One region of the Paraburkholderia sp. CNPSo 3076 genome, then DNA from elsewhere that is predicted to be linked to it. Evidence: predicted binding sites of a transcription regulator. Region 1 holds the regulator's gene; each other region holds the start of a gene.
What was found. The regulator HrcA, encoded in region 1, represses chaperone genes, less so after heat shock. The targets are predictions, from matches to a motif close to TTAGCACTCNNNNNNNNNGAGTGCTAA.

Region 1 (4,777 bases):
CGCGAAAATTTGTCGATAGTGCGGCGGTCGCGCTTGGTCGGCCTGCCCTGCAACACGGCAGCCGGTTCGCGAAAGAGCCGCCGCCGGTCCTGCTCCGCCGCGCGCCTCTCGCGCCCGGCCTGGGTTTCCGAATAAAGCGTCTGCGCGATGCTCGCGGGTCCGCGCACCTCGCAAATCCCCAGCACTCGCACTTCCCACACCACGTGATCGATCTCGATTTCGACGAGGTCACCCACGCGCACGTCCTTCGACGCCTTCACGGCGTCGCCGCCAATGCGCACATGCCCCTTGCCCACGGCGTCCGAGGCCAGCGAGCGCGTCTTGAAGAAGCGCGCCGCCCATAACCATTTGTCGATGCGCAGCCGCGCGCCAGGTTCAGTCGAAATCTTGTAGTTCATCAGAAGCTTTCCGGATGCGCCGCTCAGTTCACGCTCAGTTCACGCTCTGCCCGCTCGGTCAGGCCACTGCGCCAGCTGGCGCTGCGGCCTGCACGGGCCAGCCCTGCAGGTGCTGCGCAACAATCTCGCCTAGCGCCGCGATCCACGCCGGCGAGGCATTCAGGCACGCAATGCGGTGAAACTCCTTGCCGCCGCCGTGCAGGAACTCGTCGCGCACTTCCATGCCGATTTCCTCGATGGTTTCAAGGCAATCCGCCGTGAAACCGGGGCAGAACACGTCCGCACGGCGCACGCCACCCGCGCCCAGTTCCCGCAGCGTGGGCGCCGTGTACGGCTGGAGCCACTGCGCCCGCCCAAAGCGCGACTGGAACGTCACCCGGCACTCGACCGGCGTCAACTCCAGCGCGTGCATGAGGAGCGTGGCCGTTTGCTGGCACTGGTCGTGGTACGGGTCGCCCAGATCGAGCGTACGGCTCGGCACGCCGTGAAAACTCAGCACGAGCCGGTCGCCCGCCGCGAAATTGGGTTTGCCGTGCGCGTGCCAGTACTGATGCACCTGGGCCGCGAGCGCCGCGATATACGCCGGATGGTCGTGATAGCCGCGCACCGTGCGGATTTCCGGCTGGTTGCGCATGCGGCGCAGCGCGGCAAAGGCCGCGTCGAACGCCGTGGCCGTAGTCGACGCCGAGTACTGCGGGTACATCGGCATGAGCAGGATGCGTTCCGCGCCCGCCAGCTTGAGCTGGTTCAGTATCGCCGGGATGTCGGGCGTGCCGTAGCGCATCGCGTAATCGACGAGGACCGTGTAGTCGTTGATCTGCAGCAGATGACGCAGGCCGTCGGTCTGCTTCTGCGTGTGCACGCGCAGCGGTGAACCCTCGGGCGTCCAGACCGCCGCGTACTTCTTGGCCGACGAACGGCCGCGAAACGGCAGGATCAGCGCGCGCAGGATGACCTGCCAGACCGGCGCCGGAATCTCGACCACGCGCGGATCGGAGAGAAACTGCGCGAGATAGCGGCGCACGGCGCGCGGCGTGGGCGCGTCCGGCGTACCCAGGTTGATGAGCAGCACGGCGACGCGATGCGCCGCGGCGGACTGCGAAGGCCGCTCCAGGTCGAAACGCATAGGCGATCAGTGGCGCCGCGCGAACGCGCAGCAACGGTTGCATGAAACAAGCATTATAGCGGGCGGTCCTGGCGGGCCAAACCGGAGCCGCGACGCAGCGACTCACGGCGCGTTGGCCATTCGGCCGATGGCGCGCGCCACGCCTTGCGGGGATGATCGTCGGAAAGGCGGGTGTGCCCGATGCCGGTATGCCCGATGCCGGTATGCCCGATGCCGGTATGCCCGATGCGGCGCTCAGTTCTGGCTGAGCGTGAGCGAGAGCAGGCGCGCAGTGATGTCGACGATCGGGATCACCCGGTTGTACGCCATGCGCGTCGGCCCGATCACGCCGAGCGTGCCAACGATCTTGCCGTTCACCTCGTAGGGAGCCGTTACTACGCTCATTTCCTCGATCGGCACGAGTTGCGACTCGCCGCCAATGAAAATCTGCACGCCCTGCGCGTGGCTCGAGACGTCGAGCAGCTGCAGCAGGCTGGTTTTCTGGTCGAACACGTCGAAGAGCTTGCGCAGGCGCGCCATGTCCGAGGAAAGGTCGGCCACTTCGAGCAGGTTGCGCTCGCCGGAAATGAGCAAGGTGTCGCCGCTTTCGGGCTCTTCGGTGCTCGCGGTCACGGCCGCGTGCATGAGCGTGGTCATGTCGCCGCGCAGCGCGTCGATTTCCTCGCGCAGGCGGCGGCGCACCTCGTCGAACGACAGGCCCGCGAAGTGCGCGTTGATGTAATTCGAGGCTTCGATGAGCTCGGAAGGCGTGAAGTCGCGCTGCGTCGCCATGATCCGGTTCTGCACGTCGCCTTCGGGCGTCACGATGATGAGCAGGATGCGCTTGTCGGACAGGCGCATGAACTCGATCTGCTTGAACACGTGGCTGCGCCGGGGCGTCAGCACCACGCCCGCGAACTGGGAGAGGTTCGAGAGCACGCTGGCGGCCGCCGCCACCACTTTCTGCGGCTCGCCGGGGCGCAGCGTGGTCTTCACCGCGCGCGTGAGCGCGTCGTCGTCGGAGCTGGGCTCGACGGTGAGCATGGTGTCGACGAACAGGCGATAGCCGCGCGGCGTGGGCACACGCCCGGCCGAGGTATGCGGGCTGGACACGAGACCCAGCTCCTCGAGGTCCGACATGACGTTGCGGATCGTCGCCGGACTCAACTCCAGGCCGGAATAGCGCGACAGCGTGCGCGAGCCGACCGGCTGACCTTCGGCGATGTAGCGCTCGATCAGCGTCTTGAGGAGGGTTTGTGCGCGAGGATCTAGCATGACTCAAAATTTTAGCCTAATGGCGGGTTGGCTGCGAGTGCGCCGCCAGGCCGGGCCCGGCGGGCCTGCGCGCAGGGCGGGGCGGACCGGTATCGGCCGCCGTCGCACGGCGGATTGCACGACACATCGCACGTCCCCTCGCCCGGCACAACGCGCGTTGTCATCGCCGTGTCACCGGCTTCGGGTTGGAGGGCGCGGCGCGCAAGGCCTGGCGGCCCGCACCCGGCTTGCGCCAGGTTCTTTTCGTGACCTGACTATGGTGTAATGCCGGCATGCAGATCCAGAAGATCCAGAGCCAGTTCAAGACGGTTGCGCTCGTTGGGCGCAACAATACGCCAGGCATTGCCGAGCCGCTGACGGCGCTCGCCCAGACCATTTCGAAGCGCGGCTTCGAGGTCGTGTTCGAAGCGCAGACCGCAGAGGAAATCGGCGCGCAAGGCTATCCGGCGCTGCAGCCGGCCGAAATCGGCGCGCGCGCGGACGTGGCCGTCGTGCTCGGCGGCGACGGCACGATGCTCGGCATCGGCCGCCAGCTCGCGCCCTACCGCACGCCGCTCATCGGCATCAACCACGGGCGGCTCGGTTTCATCACCGACATCGCGTTCTCCGAGATGCAGGAGGTCGTGCCGCAACTGCTGGCGGGCTCGTTTGAGCGCGAGGAACGCTCGCTGCTGGAGTCGCGCATCACGCGCGACGGCGACCCGATCTACCACGCGCTCGCCTTCAACGACGTGGTCGTGAACCGCAGCGGCTTTTCGGGCATGGCCGAACTGCGCGTGAACGTCGATGGCCGCTTCATGTACAACCAGCGTTCCGACGGTCTGATCGTCGCGACGCCCACGGGCTCGACCGCGTACGCGCTCTCGTCGCAGGGGCCGATCCTGCATCCGCAGCTGCAAGGCATCGTGCTCGTGCCGATCGCGCCGCACGCGCTCTCGAACCGCCCGATCGTGCTGCCCGACGACTGCAAGGTGAGCATCCAGATCGTGGCGGGCCGCGACGTCAACGTGAATTTCGACATGCAGTCGTTCACGGCGCTGGAGCTGAACGACGTGATCGAGGTGCGCCGCTCGCGCCACACCGTGCCCTTCCTGCACCCGGTCGGCTACAGCTACTACCGCACGCTGCGCAAGAAGCTGCACTGGAACGAGCACCCCTCGCTGCAGGGCGATCCGGAGGACTGAAACCCGCGTCTTCGCGTGAAGCGCGCGCGTGCGTCGCCATGCAGCCAGCAGCCCCACGGTCATTAAAGCCAACCAAAAAAGCAGAACCAGACGCCATGCTTCGCCATCTCTCGATTCGCGACTTCGTGATCGTCGCCGCGCTCGACCTCGAATTCGATAGCGGCTTCACCGTGTTTTCCGGCGAAACGGGCGCGGGCAAGTCGATCCTGATCGACGCCCTCGCCCTCACGCTCGGCACGCGCGCCGACGCGAGCGTCGTGCGCACGGGCGAGAGCCGCGCCGACATCACCGCCGAGTTCGATGTGCCCCCGCATGCCGCGCTTTGGCTCGACGAGCAGGCGCTCACGAACGGCGACGGCGAACACACGGTCATGATGCGCCGCGTGGTGGACAGCGGCGGGCGCTCGCGCGCCTTCATCAACGGCACGCCCGCCACGCTCGCGCAGCTGCGCGAACTGGGCGAAATGCTCGTGGACATCCACGGCCAGCATGCGCACCAACTGCTCATGCGCCCCGACGCGCAGCGCGAACTGTTCGACACGCACGCAGGCCTCACGGATCTCGCCGCCACCGTCACGCGCGCGTGGCGCGACGCGCGCGACGCGCGTCTCGCACTGCAAAGCGCCATGTCGCGCGACCGCGAGCTGCAGCTCGAGCGCGAGCGCCTCGCGTGGCAGCTCGCCGAGCTCGACAAGCTCGCGCCGCAACCGGGCGAATGGGAAGAAGTGAACGCGGAGCACGTGCGGCTTTCGAACTCGGCCAACCTGATCGAAGGCGTGCAAGGCGCGCTCGCGGCGTTATCGGAATCCGACGAG
Region 2 (4,777 bases), 140 kb from region 1:
AAATCGGGGAAACGAGAGCCATGATGGTACCTTGTTGCCGTTTCCATGCCTAGCAAGAGGAAATCTGGCCTGCACGGGATCAAACAGAATGCGTTGCCGCGAGCGGCTCGTGCAGCGCGGAAAAATCGTCGCACGCGCCGGCGTCATCCGTCCCCCGGATTCATCGATAAGCCGCATAATTGAAGCACTCTCTTATGACGGCGCGGTACGCCGCGCCCGAAGTCCAATCCATCTCGCCACGTTCATGCCCAGCGACACCCCTCCCATCGTCCTCACCTTCGGCCTTTCCGACCCGACCGGCGGCGGCGGACTGCAAGCCGACCTGCTCACGCTCGCCAGCATGGGTTGCCACGGCGTCACCGCGCTGACCGGCTACACGGTGCGCGACTCCGCGGGCTGCGATGAAGTGACCGGCCTCGATCCGGAAACCGTCGCCACCCAGGCGCGCATGCTGCTCGAAGACATGCCAATCGCGGCGTTCAAGGTCGGCGCGTGCGCGCGCGCCGAGGTCGTGAGCGCGATCGCCGAAGTGGTCGCCGACTACGACGACTTGGCGCTCATCCTCGCCCCCGACTTCACGCTCGACGACGAGCACGTGCTCGCCGCCGACGAGCTGCGCGAAGCCATGGCCGACCTGCTCGTGCCGCAAACCACGCTGCTCGTGGCTGACTCCGCCACGCTGATCGCGCTCGCGCAGCCGGATGGCGACGCCGAGGCGCCCAGTGTCGACGCGGCCATTGCACACCTGCTCGCCATGGGCTGCGAGTTCATCCTGGCGATGGAAACGGGCACGCATCGCGTGGTCAACACGCTGTATTGCGAAGATGGCCAGTTGCGCCAGGACCTGTGGGACCGCTCCACGCAGCCGATGATGGGCCTGACCGACACGCTCGGCGCCGCCATCGCCGCGCTGCTTGCCAATGGGCAGGAACCGCCCGAGGCCGTGCGCGAGGCGCAGGAATATGTGTATCAGGCCGTGCAGAACGCGTTCAGGCCTGGAATGGGCGCCTGGTTGCCCGACCGGTTCTTCTGGGCGCGCAGCAACGACACGGACGCGGATGAAGCATCTCCGGGCGAAGCGAAGCAATAAAACTACGACTTGGCCTTCTACCCGGAGGCCAAGCGTGCAAACCGCCCGGACGAAAAAAAGCCCGCATCGCTGCGGGCTTTTTTCTTTTCGGGCGAGGGAAACACCCCTCACGGGGCGTTCCCTGCACGGCGATGTAATTTCGGCGCGAGCCTTGGCTCTGCCTGGGACCGGAGTAGGAGCTTTGCATGGGACCAAAGTAAGCGCTGAAGCGCTAACTCTGGTCGACAGCTAAAGCGCCAACTCCGGATCGCATTACATGTCCATGCCCATGCCGCCCATGCCGCCGGGCATGCCGCCGGCCATCGGAGCATCTTCCTTCGGCACTTCAGCAACAGCAGCGTCCGTCGTCAGGAGCAGGCCAGCAACCGAAGCTGCGTTTTGCAGTGCGGTGCGCGTGACCTTGGTCGGGTCGACCACGCCGGCTTCAACCAGGTCGCCGTACTCGCCGGTCGCTGCGTTGTAGCCGTAGTTGCCGTTGCCAGCTGCAACCGCTGCCACGACCACCGACGCTTCTTCGCCGCCGTTCGTGACGATCTGGCGCAGCGGCTCTTCCATGGCGCGCAGGACGATCTTGATACCGGCGTCCTGGTCTGCATTGGCGCCCTTCACGCTGGCAATTGCCGTGCGTGCACGGATCAGCGCAACGCCGCCGCCCGGGACGATGCCTTCTTCAACGGCAGCGCGGGTTGCGTGCAGCGCGTCTTCCACGCGTGCCTTCTTTTCCTTCATTTCGATTTCGGTCGCAGCGCCAACCTTGATCACTGCAACACCGCCTGCCAGCTTGGCAACGCGTTCTTGCAGCTTTTCACGGTCGTAGTCCGAGGTCGCTTCTTCGATTTGCGTGCGGATTTGCTTCACGCGCGCTTCGATGTTCGCGCCTTCGCCAGCGCCGTCGATGATCGTCGTGTTTTCCTTGCCCACTTCGATGCGCTTGGCTTGACCGAGTTCGGCCAGCGTTGCCTTTTCGAGCGTGAGGCCGGTTTCTTCCGCGATGACTTGACCGCCGGTCAGGATCGCGATGTCTTCCAGCATGGCCTTGCGACGGTCGCCGAAGCCCGGAGCCTTGACAGCAACAGTCTTCAGGATGCCGCGGATGTTGTTGACGACCAGCGTGGCGAGGGCTTCGCCTTCGACGTCTTCAGCGATGATCAGCAGCGGACGGCCAGCCTTCGCGACTTGTTCCAGAACCGGCAGCAGATCACGGATGTTCGAGATCTTCTTGTCGAACAGCAGGACGAACGGGCTTTCCAGCACGGCGACTTGCTTGTCCGGGTTGTTGATGAAGTACGGCGAGAGGTAGCCGCGGTCGAACTGCATACCTTCGACAACTTCCAGCTCGTCTTGCAGCGACTTGCCGTCTTCGACGGTGATGACGCCTTCCTTGCCAACCTTGTCCATCGCTTCAGCGATACGGTCGCCGATCGACGTGTCGCTGTTTGCCGAGATCGAGCCGACTTGCGCGATTTCCTTGTTGGTCGTGCAGGGCTTGCTGACCTTGCGCAGCTCTTCGATCGCTGCTGCGACAGCCTTGTCGATGCCGCGCTTCAGGTCCATCGGGTTCATGCCCGATGCGACGTACTTCATGCCTTCGCGGACGATCGACTGGGCCAGAACCGTAGCCGTCGTCGTGCCGTCACCGGCGTTGTCGCTGGTCTTGGAAGCCACTTCCTTGACCATTTGCGCGCCCATGTTCTGGAGCTTGTCCTTGAGCTCGATTTCCTTTGCGACCGAGACACCGTCCTTGGTGACCGTCGGGCCGCCGAACGAGCGCTCGAGCACCACGTTGCGGCCCTTCGGACCCAGCGTGACCTTCACTGCGTTGGCGAGAATGTTCACGCCTTCAACCATCTTGGAACGGGCGGAATCGCCGAACACGACGTCTTTAGCTGCCATCTTCTAACTCCTTGAATTCTTGAATAGTGAGCGGTGGAATGAACTTACTTGTTCACCACGGCCATGATGTCTTCTTCACGCATCACGAGCAGTTCGTTGCCATCGACCTTGACGGTCTGGCCAGCGTACTTGCCGAACAGGACGCGATCGCCGACCTTCACGTCGAGCGCGATCAGGGCGCCCTTGTCGTCGCGCTTGCCCGGGCCGATGGCCAGGACTTCGCCTTGATCCGGCTTTTCTGCCGCTGCGTCCGGGATCACGATGCCCGAAGCGGTCTTGGTTTCTTGATCCAGGCGCTTGACGATCACGCGATCATGCAAAGGACGAAGGTTCATGGATTTCCTCTGTTGATTGGGACTTGAAGAGACTCAAGAAAACCTGGCTGCCGGTAACCGCCAGCCAGAGATGTTGTTAGCACCAGAGTTGTTAGCACTCTCATGCGGTGAGTGCTAATTATATGGACGAGGAGTGACAAATTCAAGAAGGGCGGAATGGGAAGTCGCCGTTGAGGTGGGAACCACTCTTTGTCAATCCAATTTGAACTATCGGGCGCCCGAAATTTGAGTGCCGCGCCATAATATTTTCCAGTTAAAACAATGACATAGCATGCCATCCGACTTGGGAAGACAAGGGGGTGCCTGGGTCTGGAAGTGGAGGCGCGCTCTCGCGTGTCGAGCCATCTGAGACGCCTCTCGGGGAAATCCCCAACCCCGTGCCGAGGACTGGGCCAACCAACCAAAGGGAATTGTTACCACGCCAATGCGCGCACGTGCTCAACAATACGACGCATATCCATAGAGTAGTATTATCGATCCATGTTTTGTCATGCGCTAACACTATTGCGCGGAGCACAAGCCGCGGGCACGCGCATTCGCCGGTAGTCGGTCCGACCGGCCTCGTTGCCAAAACCACCGCGTGCCCAGTTTCTTAAGGTCGGTCGGATTCAGGGCTTCGCCGACTCCGTCGGGCGCCAGCTCACCCGTGCTTTTCGACGTGCGCCAGCGGCGCTGGCTTTGAGGCCAGCGGCAACGCATATGTGCGGTAAGCAACACTGGTAATTAACGTATGAACGGACAATCCCTCATATGATCCTTCAAGCGGCTGCGTCCGGTCAGGCACCGCCGCTTTCCTGCGCATGCAGATCGTGGGTTCCGCGAGGCCTCGCCGATCGCTTCAACGACGATCCTGAACATGCCGAAATGGCGTCGCCATGACGGTGGAACGACAGCATGTCCGCTCAGATTGCTCGTGACCAGAGTTTCCCCACACCATGCAAGCTCTGTGGGGGAGTGCTCTACCAGCAGATCGATTCCTGCCCTTACTGCGGCGCGGATCGTCCGCTGGATACCGCTGCGCGCGTGCATCCGAAAGCCGCGTCAAGAGCCCATGGCCCTATGGCAGTGCCTATGCCTGCCGTCGCGAAGCTATCGCCGGCCGGTGCGTCCGCATCCAATCGCCCATCGGTGCACGCCGACTATCTCCACCACTATGAGCTCGAGTATCGGCGGCTGCTCAGGCACACGGGTCGCCAGCGCTTCACGAAGGGGCTTTTACTCGTCTCGCTCATTCTCGCGATCGCGTGTGCCGCGTTTGTGCTGTTCGGCGAACGGCACAAGCAGGAGGGGCCCCGCGAAGCTCGTAGCACCACGTACTCGACGGACGGTTCAGTCCCGCCCTACTCGCCTCATCAACAGACTAACGTGATGCCCCCGGCTGCCGACACGGGGCCGCAGTTCGCCGCGCCGAAACCGGGCGCAATTCCGCACTTCAAAGACGCGCAGGACATTGCAGCGC
Region 3 (4,777 bases), on a different contig from region 1:
ACGTCGATCTCGTCACGCTCGCGATGAACCTCTACACCCAGGGCATCGACCCGGGCCTCGACTTCTCGGATATCGACGCCGTGCGCCGCGTGGTCGAGCGCTGTAACCAGTTGCCCGTGCATCCACGCCATCCGTACGCGGGCGACCTCGTGTTTACGGCGTTTTCGGGCTCGCACCAGGACGCGATCCGCAAGGGCTTTGCGCAGCAGCAGGCCGACGCCGTCTGGGAAGTGCCCTATCTCCCGATCGATCCCGCCGACCTCGGTCGCAGCTACGACGCGGTGATCCGCGTGAACAGCCAGTCGGGCAAGGGTGGCGCGACCTATCTGCTCGAGCGCGGCATGGGCTTCACGCCGCCGCGCCGCGTGCAGATCGAGTTCAGCCACGCCGTGCAGACCGCTGCCGATACGTCGGGTGAAGAAATCACGGGCGATGCGGTCTGCGCACTGTTCGCGCGTGAGTACTTCGAAACGCGCGGGCCGGCTGCCAGCGCCGGTTCAGGCCGTGTGCGCTGGGAAGGCCGTGATGTGGCCATGCCGGCTGCCGCCAGCAGCGACGAAGCGCATGCGCAAGCCGTGGCCGCCGCCATCGCGGCGATGGCCGGCGAGCGCATCGAAATCACATCGTTCGAGACCGAGCGCACCTCGCAGGGCGGCACGGCCGTGTTCGTCGGCGCGCGCGTGGGCGGCCAGCCATTGCGCCACGGTGTGGGCGTGGGCGAAGACGCGGTCCATGCGTGCGTCGCGGCAGTCGTCAGCGCGGTGAATCGCGCGGTCTGGCCGCAAGTGGATCGGCGCGCGGCGGCCTGACACGTTCCGCGCGTGTCGCGCGCGGTGCGCGAAGCAGTTTGAGTTTCAGCAGGGAAATCGGCGGCATTGTTGAGCGCCGGCGGCAAAACGGGCCGCCGGCGTGCGCCTGAAGCGCCCAAGCGGTGTTTCAGCGAGTGGACTTACCGGTCGTCACTCGATCGCGCAACGCGTCGCCTGCCATGCGAGCAGGCGCCAGTGGCCCCCTTCCTGCGTCTGGATCGCCGTATAGGCAATAGGAAAGAGCAGCGCACCGTTGTTCGCTTCCATCTCGATAAGCACGCGGCCGGAGACCACGCAGGCCTCGTTGCCCGCGTGCAGCACGTCCTGCGACTGGATCTCGATCTGGCGGTAGCGGCGGCGGCCCGCCGTGATCGCGTCGATGAACTGCTGCTTGGTTTCGCGTTTGCCGTTGGTGTGGACGAAGGTCGCGTGATCGGACAGCAACTGGTCCAGCGACGTGCCGTCGCCATCGACCATCGCGCGAAAACGCTCGCGCTCAAGTCCGCGAATCGCATCGATTAGTTTTGCCGCCATCGCTAGAGCCCCTTGCGCGTCGACTCGCGCCTGAGCGGAGATCTACGCCGAAGATTTTCTACATACGTCTGGCTGAAATTTATACCAGGTTTTGGCGCATGGATACTTGCGATCAAAGACAACGCCTCCATGTATCGTGCATACGCCACGCGCCCGGCGAAAACCGCGCGTGGCGCTAGCGTCATCCCCACGGCCGCGCCCGGATGTCGCAGCGCAGCACTTTCGTCTTTGTCCGATGTCTATTTGTCAGATTCCGTGGCAAAGTCCAGGCGCTCCGGCGCTCTTCGAGCATCGCTGATTCAACCCTTTATTTCCCGCGCTCTCGCGCCGGACTGCTGCCCGTTCTAGAGTGTTCCTTCGGCCTGCCCCTGCGCGGGCCTGCGCCGGGCGCCAGGCCCCGCCCTGCTTGACTGCCGGCGTTTAGTGTAATCTATCGATACAACCATTTCGATAGGCATCAAGGAACCTTGAAGCCCCTCCAGACTCCAAGTATTAGCACTCGGGAATTCAGAGTGCTAACATCCACCGTGGAGTCGGTGTCTGACTTTTGCAAGATTCCTGAGGAGTTCGCTACGTGAGCAACGCAATGACCATGACCCTTGCGAGTACGCTGAGCCCGTCGTCGGCCAAGGCCGGGGGCTCATTGGCGCTCGCGAATGCTTCCCTGTTGCCCGGCCAGTTGGGCAACATCGACGCCTATATTCAGGCCGTGAACCGGATCCCGATGTTGACGCCACAAGAAGAGCGTCAGTTCGCGACCGAGTTTCGTGAGCAAAACAATCTTGAAGGCGCGCGCCGCCTGGTGCTGTCGCACCTGCGTCTCGTGGTGTCGATCGCGCGTAATTATCTCGGCTACGGCCTGCCGCACGCCGACCTGATCCAGGAAGGCAACATCGGCCTGATGAAGGCCGTGAAGCGCTTCGACCCCGAGCAGAATGTGCGCCTCGTGTCGTACGCCATGCACTGGATCAAGGCTGAGATCCACGAGTACATCCTGCGCAACTGGCGCATGGTGAAGGTCGCCACGACCAAGGCGCAGCGCAAGCTGTTCTTCAACCTGCGCAGCCACAAGCAGGGCCTGCAGTCGTTCACGCCGGAGGAAATCGACGGCCTCGCGCAGGAACTGAACGTGAAGCGCGAAGAAGTCGTGGAAATGGAAACGCGCCTCTCGGGCGCCGACATCGCGCTCGAAGGCCAGACCGAAGACGGCGAGGAGTCGTTCGCCCCGATCGCCTGGCTCGCCGACTCGCACAACGAGCCGAGCGCTGTGCTCGCCGCACGTTCGCGCGACCGCCTGCAGTCGGACGGCATTGCGAGCGCGCTGGAAGCGCTCGACGCACGCAGCCGCCGCATCATCGAGGCGCGCTGGCTCAACGTGGACGACGACGGTTCGGGCGGCTCGACCCTGCACGAACTGGCCGACGAGTTCGGCGTTTCGGCCGAGCGCATTCGCCAGATCGAGGCGAGCGCCATGAAGAAGATGCGCAGCGCGCTCGCCGACTACGCGTAACCGTCGCCAGGTCTCAACGCCAAACCGAAAACCCCGTTCCCGCGAACGGGGTTTTTCTTTTGCGCGCTGTATCGCGCTGTATGCCAGTGAAAAACGCCGCGGCACCCTGCCGCGGCGTTTTGTTTCCGGCGCTGCTAAATCGCAGCGGCGCTCGGTACAACGTATGCTGGTTGTCAGCGGATCGATTACGCCGGCTGGAGCGCCAGTTCACGTGCATAGCGCGGTGCGGCGTCGCCGACCACGATGTGCAGCGTATCCGCCGAAGTCCACGCTACGTCGAGCGCGCCGAGGCGCTCGCGATCCACGGCCGCCGGGTCGCGCACGATCACGCGCAGGCGCGTGGCCGCCACCGCGTCGAGCGAGACGATGTTGGCAACGCCGCCGAACACCGCAAGCCAGCGCGACGGATTCGGATCGAGCGGGCCCTGCGCGATACCTGCGCTCGCGCTCGCCTGAGCAGCCTGAACGGCCTGACCCGCAGGCTGCGCCGCGGGCGCCGTCCTGACAGCGGCCGCGCCATCGCGTGCGATCTCACCGCGAATCTCGTCGGCGATGATGTCCGCTTCCGGCCCGATGATGACCTGCACGCTTTCGCCGCCGCGCTTGAGCACACCGCGCGCGCCGATCGCCTTCAACGCCGGCTCGGAAACATGCGCCGGATCGGCCACCGTGAGACGCAGACGCGTCGTGCAGGCATCGACCACCTTGAGGTTGGCCGCGCCGCCCAGCGCATCGATATAACGCGCAGCACGCGAGAGCGACGCCGCCGTGGCCGCGCCGCCCGTTGCCACCGCCACGCCCGACATCGACGAGGCGATTGCCGTATCGCCCGCCGAGGCTTCACGGCCCGGCGTGGGCAGATTGAAGCGGCGGATGAAGAAGCGGAACAGCCCGTAGTACACGACCGCATAGACCACGCCGAGCGGAATCGCATACCAGCCATGCGTGGAGAGCCCGTAGTTCAGCACGTAGTCGATCGCGCCCGCCGAGAACGTGAAGCCCAGCTTGATACCGAGCAGCGAGCAGATCGCAAGCGACAGCCCCGTGAGCACCGCGTGGATCGCGTAGAGCACGGGAGCGAGGAACATGAACGTGAACTCGATCGGCTCGGTCACGCCCGTGAGGAACGAGGTGAGCGCCATCGAAAACAGCAGGCCACCCACCATCGCGCGCTTGTCCTTCGGGGCTTCATGCAGCATCGCGAGGCACGCTGCCGGCAGGCCGAACATCATCACCGGGAAGAAGCCGGCCATGAAGCTGCCCGCCGTGGGGTCGCCCGCGAAGAAGCGGTGCAGGTCGCCCGTGACGGCCGCGCCGCCCGCTGCCGGCGTGAACGAGCCGAACACGAACCACACGAGCGAGTTGAGGATGTGGTGCAGACCCGTGACGAGCAGGAGCCGGTTGAGCAAGCCGTATACGAAAGTGCCGATCGCGCCCGCCGTGGTGAGCCAGTGGCCGGCCGTGTCGATCACACCCTGCACCGGTCCCCAGACGTAGCCGAACGCGATACCCAGCACCAGACACGTGAGCCCTGTGACGATCGGCACGAAGCGTTTGCCGCCGAAGAACGCGAGGAACTCGGGCAGCTTGATGTCCTTGAAGCGGTTGTACAGCATGCCCGCGACGACACCGGCCACCACGCCCGACAGCACGCCCATGTTGAGCTTGTCGTTGATGTCCTTCATCACGGCCGTCTGGACCAGATAGCCCAGCGCGCCCGCGAGGCCGGCGACGCCGTTGTTGTCTTTCGCAAAGCCCACTGCAATGCCGATCGCAAACAGCAACGGCAGGTTATCGAAGATCGCGCCGCCCGCGTCGGCGATGATCTTGATGTTGAGCATGTCGGCCTGGCCGAAACGAAGCAGGATGCCGGCGACCGGCAGCACTGCGATGGGAAGCATCAGCGCGCGGCCGAGGCTTTGAA

Region 2: the regulator HrcA is predicted to act here: its motif matches at 3,410-3,436, upstream of groES (co-chaperone GroES).
Region 3: the regulator HrcA is predicted to act here: its motif matches at 1,836-1,862, upstream of rpoH (RNA polymerase sigma factor RpoH).

Annotation. Positions count from the first base shown of each region.
Region 1 covers NZ_JAPMAL010000007.1:95,744-100,520, reverse strand. Annotated here, with positions in the region: gene M3A49_RS10125 (RNA-binding S4 domain-containing protein) at 1-398, opposite strand, end outside; gene hemH (ferrochelatase) at 457-1,524, opposite strand; gene hrcA (heat-inducible transcriptional repressor HrcA) at 1,759-2,778, opposite strand; gene M3A49_RS10110 (NAD kinase) at 3,051-3,962, shown strand; gene recN (DNA repair protein RecN) at 4,058-4,777, shown strand, end outside.
Region 2 covers NZ_JAPMAL010000007.1:233,389-238,165, reverse strand. Annotated here, with positions in the region: gene M3A49_RS10660 (hydroxymethylpyrimidine/phosphomethylpyrimidine kinase) at 245-1,090, shown strand; gene groL (chaperonin GroEL) at 1,343-2,983, opposite strand; gene groES (co-chaperone GroES) at 3,028-3,318, opposite strand; gene M3A49_RS10645 (hypothetical protein) at 4,213-4,777, shown strand, end outside.
Region 3 covers NZ_JAPMAL010000016.1:140,606-145,382, forward strand. Annotated here, with positions in the region: gene leuA (2-isopropylmalate synthase) at 1-809, shown strand, start outside; gene M3A49_RS19645 (nuclear transport factor 2 family protein) at 960-1,343, opposite strand; gene rpoH (RNA polymerase sigma factor RpoH) at 1,918-2,853, shown strand; gene nagE (N-acetylglucosamine-specific PTS transporter subunit IIBC) at 3,039-4,777, opposite strand, start outside.